DNA from 2 places in the Ensifer canadensis genome. Region 2 is predicted to be linked to the other one. Evidence: riboswitches for the same ligand, from Rfam matches in the RefSeq annotation. Region 2 holds a riboswitch; the other holds the start of a gene.
The links. Region 2 has a riboswitch for S-adenosylmethionine ahead of J3R84_RS00745 (O-succinylhomoserine sulfhydrylase). Riboswitches for the same ligand answer to the same signal wherever they lie in the genome.
Positions count from the first base shown of each region.

Region 1: linked by a shared signal. The riboswitch ahead of metA (homoserine O-acetyltransferase MetA) and the one ahead of J3R84_RS00745 (O-succinylhomoserine sulfhydrylase) in region 2 are both predicted to bind S-adenosylmethionine.

Region 1 is NZ_CP083370.1:3,474,676-3,479,205, reverse strand. It holds gene J3R84_RS16930 (aldose epimerase family protein) at 1-527, opposite strand, end outside; gene J3R84_RS16925 (vWA domain-containing protein) at 816-2,000, opposite strand; gene metA (homoserine O-acetyltransferase MetA) at 2,015-2,941, opposite strand; SAM riboswitch at 3,005-3,082, opposite strand; gene J3R84_RS16915 (NUDIX hydrolase) at 3,275-3,727, opposite strand; gene J3R84_RS16910 (AAA family ATPase) at 3,724-4,530, opposite strand, start outside.
Region 2 is NZ_CP083370.1:156,736-161,265, forward strand. It holds gene J3R84_RS00730 (Hsp33 family molecular chaperone) at 1-287, shown strand, start outside; gene apaG (Co2+/Mg2+ efflux facilitator ApaG/CorD) at 294-686, opposite strand; gene J3R84_RS00740 (CDP-alcohol phosphatidyltransferase family protein) at 798-1,412, shown strand; gene J3R84_RS00745 (O-succinylhomoserine sulfhydrylase) at 1,455-2,639, opposite strand; SAM riboswitch at 2,684-2,762, opposite strand; gene J3R84_RS00750 (2'-deoxycytidine 5'-triphosphate deaminase) at 2,837-3,934, shown strand; tRNA gene J3R84_RS00755 (tRNA-Gly) at 4,015-4,089, shown strand; gene J3R84_RS00760 (transporter substrate-binding domain-containing protein) at 4,275-4,530, shown strand, end outside.

The DNA of each region.
Region 1 (4,530 bases), 730 kb from region 2:
TGCTGGCAGACATTGGCGAGTGTCGGCCGATCGGTCTCCGTCTCGTAGACGACACTGAGCACGCCGCCGGCTTTGAGCTGGTAGGTGCAGCGGATCTGGCAGCTGCCGGGATAGCCGGCGCGGCCGTCCGGGTCGGTGATCGCCAACGTGACGCTGTCCGGTGTGTGGCTGACGATCGTCCAGTTGCGCTTGCCGATGTTGTCGCTGCCGCCATGCAGGTGGGTCACACCTTTTTCATTGCATTCGAGCTGGTAGGTTTTGCCGTCGAGCGTGAAGCGACCGTCGCCAATACGGTTGGCGCAGCGGCCGGGCGTCGCGCCAAAATAGGGGGAATGGTCGAGATAGCTTTCGAGATCGGTGAACCCGAGCACCAGCGGCGGCTCATGGCCATCCAGCCGCAGATCCTGGATCACGCTGCCCCAGGTGAGGATATAGGCAGTAAGGCCACCACCGGAGAGTACGACACGATGAACCGGCTCACCCGATGGCAGGTGTCCGAAGATTTCCGTATCCGCATGCTTGTCCATCGCCTGGCTCCCCACAGCGCCGCGCGTCTTAGCAGACGCGCAAAGGTCGCTGTACACTCTAGAACTGCTGCATGTTGTATCCTTAAATCGGCTAGAGCGCCGTGCGTTCAGATGAACACACAAAGGACGCTCTAGCACTTTGATTCTAGAGCATCTTATCCGCTTTCAGTGATTCCACTTGAAAGCGGGATGCTCTACGATTTACGGAAACATGCAGTCCTCACGACAAGCAACCTGCGTCATTTCAGGTGGATCGGCAACCGGAAATCGAGATTTTCTGCGGTAGATTCAGCGTGATAGTTGTTTCGTCGCGTCCTGCAGTCCGGCAAGCGTCAAGGGAAACATCCGTCCGCCTACGAGGCTCCTGATCATGCCGATCGACTGAGTGTAGCCCCAATGCTGCTCGGCAACCGGATTGAGCCAGATAGACCGGGGAAAATGGGCGGCGATACGCGAGAGCCAGAGCCCGCCGGCCTCGTCGTTCCAATGCTCGACCGAACCGCCGGGGTGGCTGATCTCATAGGGGCTCATCGATGCGTCGCCGACGAAGATCGCGCGGTAGTCGCTGCCGAAGGTGCGCAGCAGCTCCGCCGTGCGGGTGATGTCGGCGCGCCGGCGGCGATTGTCCTTCCACAGGCCTTCGTAGACGCAATTGTGGAAGTAGAAGTGCTCCATGTGGCGGAATTCGCCGCGTGCCGCCGAAAACAGCTCCTCAACGATGCGGATATGGTCGTCCATCGAACCGCCGACGTCGAAGAACATCAAGAGCTTGATAGCATTGCGCCGTTCCGGCCGGGTGACGACATCGAGATAGCCGTGCTCGGCGGTGGCGCGGATCGTGCCGGAGAGGTCGAGTTCGTCGGCAGCACCCTGGCGCACCCAGCGCCTGAGCCGTTTGAGCGCCACCTTGATGTTGCGCGTGCCGAGTTCGACCGTGTCGTCGTAATCCCTGAATTCGCGCCGGTCCCACACCTTGACCGCGCGCCGGTGCCGCGAGCCGTCCTGGCCGATGCGCACACCTTCGGGATTGTAGCCATAGGCGCCGAAGGGTGAGGTGCCGGCGGTGCCGATCCATTTGGCGCCGCCCTGGTGGCGCCCTTCCTGTTCGCTGAGCCGCTGGCGCAAGGTCTCCATCAGGGTCTCGAAGCCGCCAAGGCTTTCGACCAGGCGCTTCTCTTCCTCGGTCAGATATTTTTCGGCAAGCTTGCGCAACCACTCTTCGGGGATTTCACCCTGCGCGAACTCGTCTGGCGGATTGATGGCCTCAAGGCCGGAAAAACAATGCCGGAATACGCCGTCGAAGCGGTCGATATGGCGCTCATCCTTCACCAATGCCGTGCGTGCGAGAAAATAGAACGCCTCGATATCGAAGGTGGCAATGCCCGCCTCCATGCCCTCGATCAAGGACAGGAATTCCCGGAGCGTCACCGGGATCTTCGCGGCCTTCAATTCGAGGAAGAAGGGGATGAACATCCGCGGCTCCGGCCCTAGCTTTCGTTCCTGCCGATCAGGTCCATTTCGTAGGGCGTCGTCTGGTACATCTCGTTGATCCAGTTGCCGAAGAAAAGATGCGCATGGCTGCGCCAGCGGTTCTGCGGCGGCAGGGTTGAATCATTGTGCGGGAAGTAGTCATGCGGCATCTTGATCGGTACGCCCGCATCCACATCCCGGAAATATTCGTCCGATAGCGAAGTGGAATCATACTCTACGTGATTGAACATGTAGAGGCGCTTGCCCTTCTTCTCGTGCACGAGGCACACACCCATCTCCTTCGATTCCATCAGGATCTCAAGGTCGGGCACCGCATCGATGTCGGCGCGGCGCACTTCGGTCCAGCGCGACACCGGCACGGCGAAATCGTCGGAAAAGCCGTTGAGATAGACGGAGGAGGGCTGCAGGTTCTGGTGGCGGTAGACGCCGAAAGCCTTCTCCTTCAGCGGATATTTCGGCACGCCATGGAAATGATAGATCGCCGCCATCGCGCCCCAGCAGACGTTCAGCGTCGAATGCACGTTGGTCGTCGTCCAGTCGAGGATGCGCTTGAGTTCGTCCCAATAGGTGACGTCCTCGTATTCCAGCGTTTCGACCGGGGCGCCGGTGATGATGAAGCCGTCGAACTTGCGGGCCTTCACCTCCTCCCAGGTCTCGTAGAAGGCAAGCAGGTGTTCCTCGGAGGTGTTCTTCGCGCGGTGCGCGCCGATGCGGATCAGCGACAGCTCGACCTGCAGCGGCGAGGCGCCGATGAGGCGCGCCATCTGGATCTCGGTCTTGACCTTGTTCGGCATGAGGTTCAGCAGCCCGATCTGGAGCGGGCGGATATCCTGACGGATCGCCACGGTCTCGGTCATCACCCGCACGCCCTCGGTCGCGAGGGTCTCGAATGCGGGCAGCGTATCGGGTATCTTGATGGGCATGGGGCTTCCACTCGATCAATACAAAAAAACCGGCGGCGATTGATCGCGACCGGTCCTCGGAAAATCCACGTTTCCTCGGCCCTTTAGCGATTTGTTTAACGTGGCTGCAAGCCGGCCGGCCAAATCACCACGGATTGTTTGATAGCGCGGCAAGGCCGCGGGGGTCAATGAAAAACGATTCGTGTGGGTTGGCCCCTCATCCGGCTGCCGCCACCTTCTCCCCGCAGGCGGGGAGAAGGGACATTGCCGCGGCCGTTCGGCTCCCTTTCAGGCTTACAGCAGGTGATGAGGTTGCGGTCGCCGCGTTCCCCCGCCCCGCTTGCGGGGAGAGGGTTAGGGTGAGGGGCAATCTGTTGCTAGGTGCAGCAAGTCCAGACCGTTCTGCATGCCATATCCCAGCCGCTTGCCGGCCTCGCTCTGACTGAGCCAGAAGAAGCGAAAGCGGATCGGCGGGCCACCGCTCTCCGGCGTCATTTCGCGGTGCAGCCAGGGTTCCTTTTGTTCGCCGGCTAACGGCCCATGGAAATAGTGCCGGCGATGGCAGATTTTCCGGCCGTTCTGCGTGAAGTGATAGTCCTGCGTTTTAAATGGCAATAATGCCGGCGGCGGCGTCAGCCCGGTCTCCTCGACAAATTCGCGGAAGGCCGCCGCTTCAGGGCTTTCTCCCGGTTCTATCGTGCCGCCCGGGACCTGCAGATCTACATCGGGAAAGTCCGGCTCGTCGAAGACGAGCAGATGCCCTCGCCAGGTGGCGTAGATCAGGACCTTGTTGGCGTCCGGTCTCATCCGTCGCGGCGTGCCATGAAGGCCAGGCGCTCGAAAAGGTGGACGTCCTGCTCATTCTTGAGAAGCGCGCCGTGCAGCTTCGGCAGCATGGTCTTTGGATCGGCGCGCAGGTCGGCCGGGTCGATCTCGTCGGCGACGAGCAGGCGGATCCAGTCGAGCGCTTCGGAGGTCGAGGGCTTCTTCTTCAGCCCCGGCACCTGGCGGATATCGTAGAAGGCGGCAAGGGCTGCCGAAAGCAGCGTCTTGCGGATGCCGGGATAGTGCACCTCGACGATGCGGGCGAGCGTGTCTGCGTCGGGAAAGCGGATATAGTGGAAGAAGCAGCGGCGCAGAAAAGCGTCCGGCAGTTCCTTCTCGTTGTTGGAGGTGATGACGACGATCGGCCGCTGGCGGGCGTGGATCGTCTCGTTGGTCTCGTAGACGTGGAACTCCATCCGGTCGAGTTCCTGCAGCAGGTCGTTCGGAAACTCGATGTCGGCCTTGTCGATTTCGTCGATCAAGAGCACCACACGCTTCCCGGCCTCGAAGGCCTGCCAAAGCTTGCCCTTGCGGATGTAGTTCTTGACGTCGTTGACGCGCTCGTCGCCGAGCTGGCTGTCGCGCAGGCGCGAGACGGCGTCATATTCGTAAAGTCCCTGCTGCGCCTTGGTCGTCGACTTGACGTTCCATTCGATCAGGTCGAGTCCCAGAGCAGCTGCAACCTGCCGCGCAAGCTCGGTCTTGCCGGTGCCGGGCTCGCCCTTGACGAGCAGTGGCCGTTCCAGCCGGATCGCGGCGTTGACGGCGATCATCAGGTCCTTGTC
Region 2 (4,530 bases):
AAGCCAAGGTCATGGTCGAGACGATCGATGCCGACGAACTGACCGACCCGATGGTCGGCACGGAACGTCTGCTCTATCGGCTGTTCCACGAGCGCGGCGTTCGCGTCTACGAGCCGCAGGCGGTCTATGATCGCTGCAGCTGTTCGCGCGAAAAGATCCGCTCGGTGCTCACCGGACTGCACGCCGACGATATCGAGAGCACCATCGAGGACGGCTTGATCAAGGTGACGTGCGAGTTCTGCTCGACCACCTATCGCTTCGAGGCAAGCGAGGTCCGCCAGCAGTAGGATGCCTCAATTCAGGGTTCGAACGAGCCCTGGTGAATCAAGCGAGAAGGCGGGGATTGCCACGTTGAAGTGTTCTCCGCCTTCCGATTCCATGCTGTAGTGGCCGAACATGACGCCGGACGGCGTATCGAGCGGGCATCCGGAGGAATATTCGTAGGTATCGCCGGGGTTCAGCAACGGTTGCTCTCCGATGACACCGGGCCCGCTGACTTCGTCCACCTGGCCGTTCTCGTCGGTAATATGCCAGTAGCGTGTCATCAGCCGAACCGACTCGGCCGAATGGTTGGCGATGACGATGCGGTAGCCCCAGACATAGCGGCTGTCATCCGGATCAGATTGCTCTTCCAGATAATAAGGCTCCACCGTAACTTCTATGTCGCGAGTGAGCGCGCGATACATGAGCAACACCTTGTTTCAAGTCTTTCAGGGTATTCTACAGCAAGATGGTTTCGTCAAGAATAACGGCAGGATTGCATGCGTCGGCGGCAAGTCTGCGGAAAGGCGAGGCCGATGCTTGATGGCGCGGTGAGAAAACATCTGGATCCGATACTGGATCGGCTCGGTGCAGCACTTGCCCGCGGGGGTGTCGGTGCCAATGCGGTCACGATCACCGGCCTCGCGCTCGGCCTCGTTGCCGCTGTCCTCATTGCCGGACAATACTACCTTGCCGCCGCCATTGTTATCGTCGTTAGCCGGCTTTGCGATGGACTTGATGGTGCGGTGGCACGCGCCACGCGCAAAACCGATTTCGGTGGTTTCCTCGACATCGTGCTCGACTTCGCCTTCTACGGTGCCATCCCGCTCGGCTTCATCGGCGCCGATCCGCAGGCCAACGGTCTTGTCGGCGGTCTGCTGCTCTTCTCGTTCTACGTCAACGGATCGAGTTTTCTCGCCTATGCCATTATGGCCGAAAAGCGAGCGATGACGACGGATGTGCGGGGGGCAAAATCGCTCTACTTCACCACCGGGCTTGCCGAGGCGACGGAGACGATCGCCGCCTTCCTGGCCTTCTGCCTGTTCCCGACGTGGTTTCCGCTGCTGGCGGCGCTGTTTGCGGTCGTCTGCCTCTACACCGCGCTATCGCGCATTGTGCTCGCGCGAACGCGTTTTCGCGACGTCGAGTAGCGGCCGCCGCCGATCTCGGGGCGGCCGTCTTGTTCGTGGGTATCAGGCCTTGACGGTCTTCAGCGCGCGGGCGAAGTCCTCGACGATGTCGTCGCTGTCCTCGATACCGGCGGAGAAACGAACGGTGCCGGCGGAAATGCCGAGCTCGTCGCGAGCTTCGTCCGTCAGGTTCTTGTGCGTCGTCGTCGCCGGATGGGTGATCAGGCTTTTGGAATCGCCAAGATTATTGGAGATGCGGGCGATCTGCAGTGCGTTCTGCAGTGCGAAGGCCGCATCCTTGCCGCCCTTGAGTTCGAAGGCGACAAGGGTCGAACCGCCGGTCATCTGCTTGGCGATGATGTCGGCCTGCGGATGGTCCGCGCGGCCGGGGTAGATCACCTTGGCGATCTGCGGCTGCTCGGCGAGGAAGTCGGCGACGCGACGGGCGTTTTCGGTCTGCTGCTTGACGCGCAGCGGCAGCGTCTCGATGCCCTTCAGCAACGTCCAGGCGTTGAACGGCGACATCGCCGGGCCGGTGTGGCGGAAGTAGTCATGCAGATGCTCGTTGATCCAGTCCTTGTCGGACAGAACCACGCCACCGAGGCACCGGCCCTGGCCGTCGATATGCTTGGTGGCGGAATAGACGACGATATGCGCGCCGAGTTCCAGCGGCTTCTGGAACAGCGGCGTGGCGAAGACGTTGTCGACCACGACCTTGGCGCCGATCTGGTTGGCGAGCCGAGAAACGCCTGAAATGTCGATCACTTCCAGCGTCGGGTTGGTCGGGCTTTCCAGGAAGAAGACCTTGGTGTTCTTCTGGATCGCCTTTTCCCAGTTCGCGAGATCGCGTCCGTCGACCAGCGTGCATTCGATGCCGTATTTCGGGGCCAGCGTCTCGACCACCCAGCGGCAGGAGCCGAAGAGGGCGCGGGCGGCAACGATGTGGTCGCCGGCCTTCAGCTGGCATAAAATGGCGGCAGTGACGGCAGCCATGCCTGATGCCGTGGCGCGCGCGTCTTCGGCGCCTTCCAGCATGCACATGCGCTTTTCAAACATGTCGTTGGTAGGGCTGCCGTAACGGGCATAGATGAAGCCTTCGGTCTCGCCCTTGAAGCGTGCTTCCGCCGCCTCGGATGTCTCGTAGACGAAGCCCTGGGTGAGGAAGATCGCCTCGGACGTCTCGCCGTGCTGGGAGCGGGTCGTTCCGCCGTGGACGAGTTGGGTTGCCGGGCGCCAGTTTTTGCTCATGTGACGATCACCTTCAAAAACAAAAAAACCGGCCGCGTGAAGGGCCGGTTTGAAACCCGGCCTTTTTAGCTACTTGTTTAACGTGGCTGCAAGCCGACCGGCCAAATCACCACGGGATAAAGCTCCAATACTGCTTGGGTGCGCTTGCGTCAATTCCTGGAGTTTGGTTTTGTCTCGCAACTGAAAAGAGGATCGAAATGGGCCGCGAGACTGGGATTTTGGCCGACCGCGCGATCGCCGCGCTGTTTGCGACCGGACGCTTGAAAAGCGAAAAGGCGCTGGATACCGATCAGATCCAGCCGGCAAGCCTCGACCTGCGCCTCGGCGCCAAGGCATTTCGCGTGCGCGCGAGCTTCATGCCGGGGCCGGCGCATCTCGTTGCCGACAAGCTCGACCGGCTGAAACTGCATGTCGTCGATCTCTCCGACGGCGCCGTGCTGGAAACCGGCTGCGTTTATATCGTGCCGCTGATGGAAAGCCTCGATCTGCCGGAGACCATGTCGGCTTCGGCAAATCCGAAGAGCTCGACCGGTCGCCTCGACATCTTCACCCGCGTCATCACCGATCGCGCCCAGGAGTTCGACAAGATCCCGGCTGGATATCGCGGACCGCTTTACCTCGAAATCAGCCCGCGCACCTTCCCGATCGTCGTGCGGCGCGGTTCGCGCCTGTCGCAGATCCGCTTCCGCACCGGCCAGTCGCTGCTCTCCGAGCAGGAACTGCTGGCGCTGCATGAAAGCGATATGCTGGTTGCGAGCGACAAGCCCAATGTCAGCGGCGGCGGGATCGCGCTCTCGATCGATCTCAAGGGTACGGGCCCGGACGGACTGATCGGCTACCGCGGCAAGCATCACACCGCGGTCGTCGATGTCGACAAGAAGGCGCAGCATGCCGTGTTCGACTTCTGGGAGCCGCTCTATAGCCGTGGCCGCGACGAGCTGATCCTCGATCCCGACGAATTCTACATCCTCGTTTCGCGCGAAGCTGTGCATGTTCCGCCGCTCTACGCTGCCGAGATGACGCCGTTCGATCCATTGGTCGGTGAATTCCGCGTGCATTATGCCGGCTTCTTCGATCCGGGCTTCGGCCATGCCTCTGCCGGCGGCAGCGGCAGCCGAGCGGTGCTCGAAGTCCGCAGCCACGAGGTTCCCTTCATCCTCGAGCATGGCCAGATCGTCGGCCGGCTGGTCTATGAACATATGCTGGAACGCCCGGAGGGACTTTACGGCCTCGGTCTTGGCTCCAACTATCAGGCTCAGGGTCTCAAGCTCTCCAAGCATTTCCACGCGGAGTAACAGAAAAAGTGCCGTTGCGCGGCAACGCGGCGCAACGGTCCTTGACAGATGCATGCGGTTGAGGAAGTTTCCGAAGCGCTGCGGGTGTAGTTCAGTGGTAGAACGCCAGCTTCCCAAGCTTGATGTCGTCGGTTCGATCCCGATCACCCGCTCCACTTTTTTCTTCAATGTCAGCCCATCGCGCTTTGAGCCGGCACTCCTGCGTGCGACGGCCCGAACCGTCGGACGCCGAAGCCAGTAGCCAGCCCGGTTCCATCCGGCTAATCTTGTCATCACCCATGAATCATCTGCGGCCGCGCTGGCCGTGCGGTACCACCAAGAGACGCGCTGGCCATTGCCCATGAAAATCCACCGACTGCTGGCTCTGTGCGTGTATCTGATGGCCGGTTCGCTTGCCGCCCAGCCCAGGGATCTGCCCAATCTGTTCGATGCGCGCGAGCGCATTGCCAAGCCGGATCTGACCGGCCTTGCGCGCCTACGGTTCCTGACCACGGTGGATTTCCCGCCGTTCAACTTCATCGACCAATCGGGCAAGCTTTCGGGCTTCCATGTCGACCTGGTGCGCGAGATCTGCCGCGAACTCGATATCGAAGCCA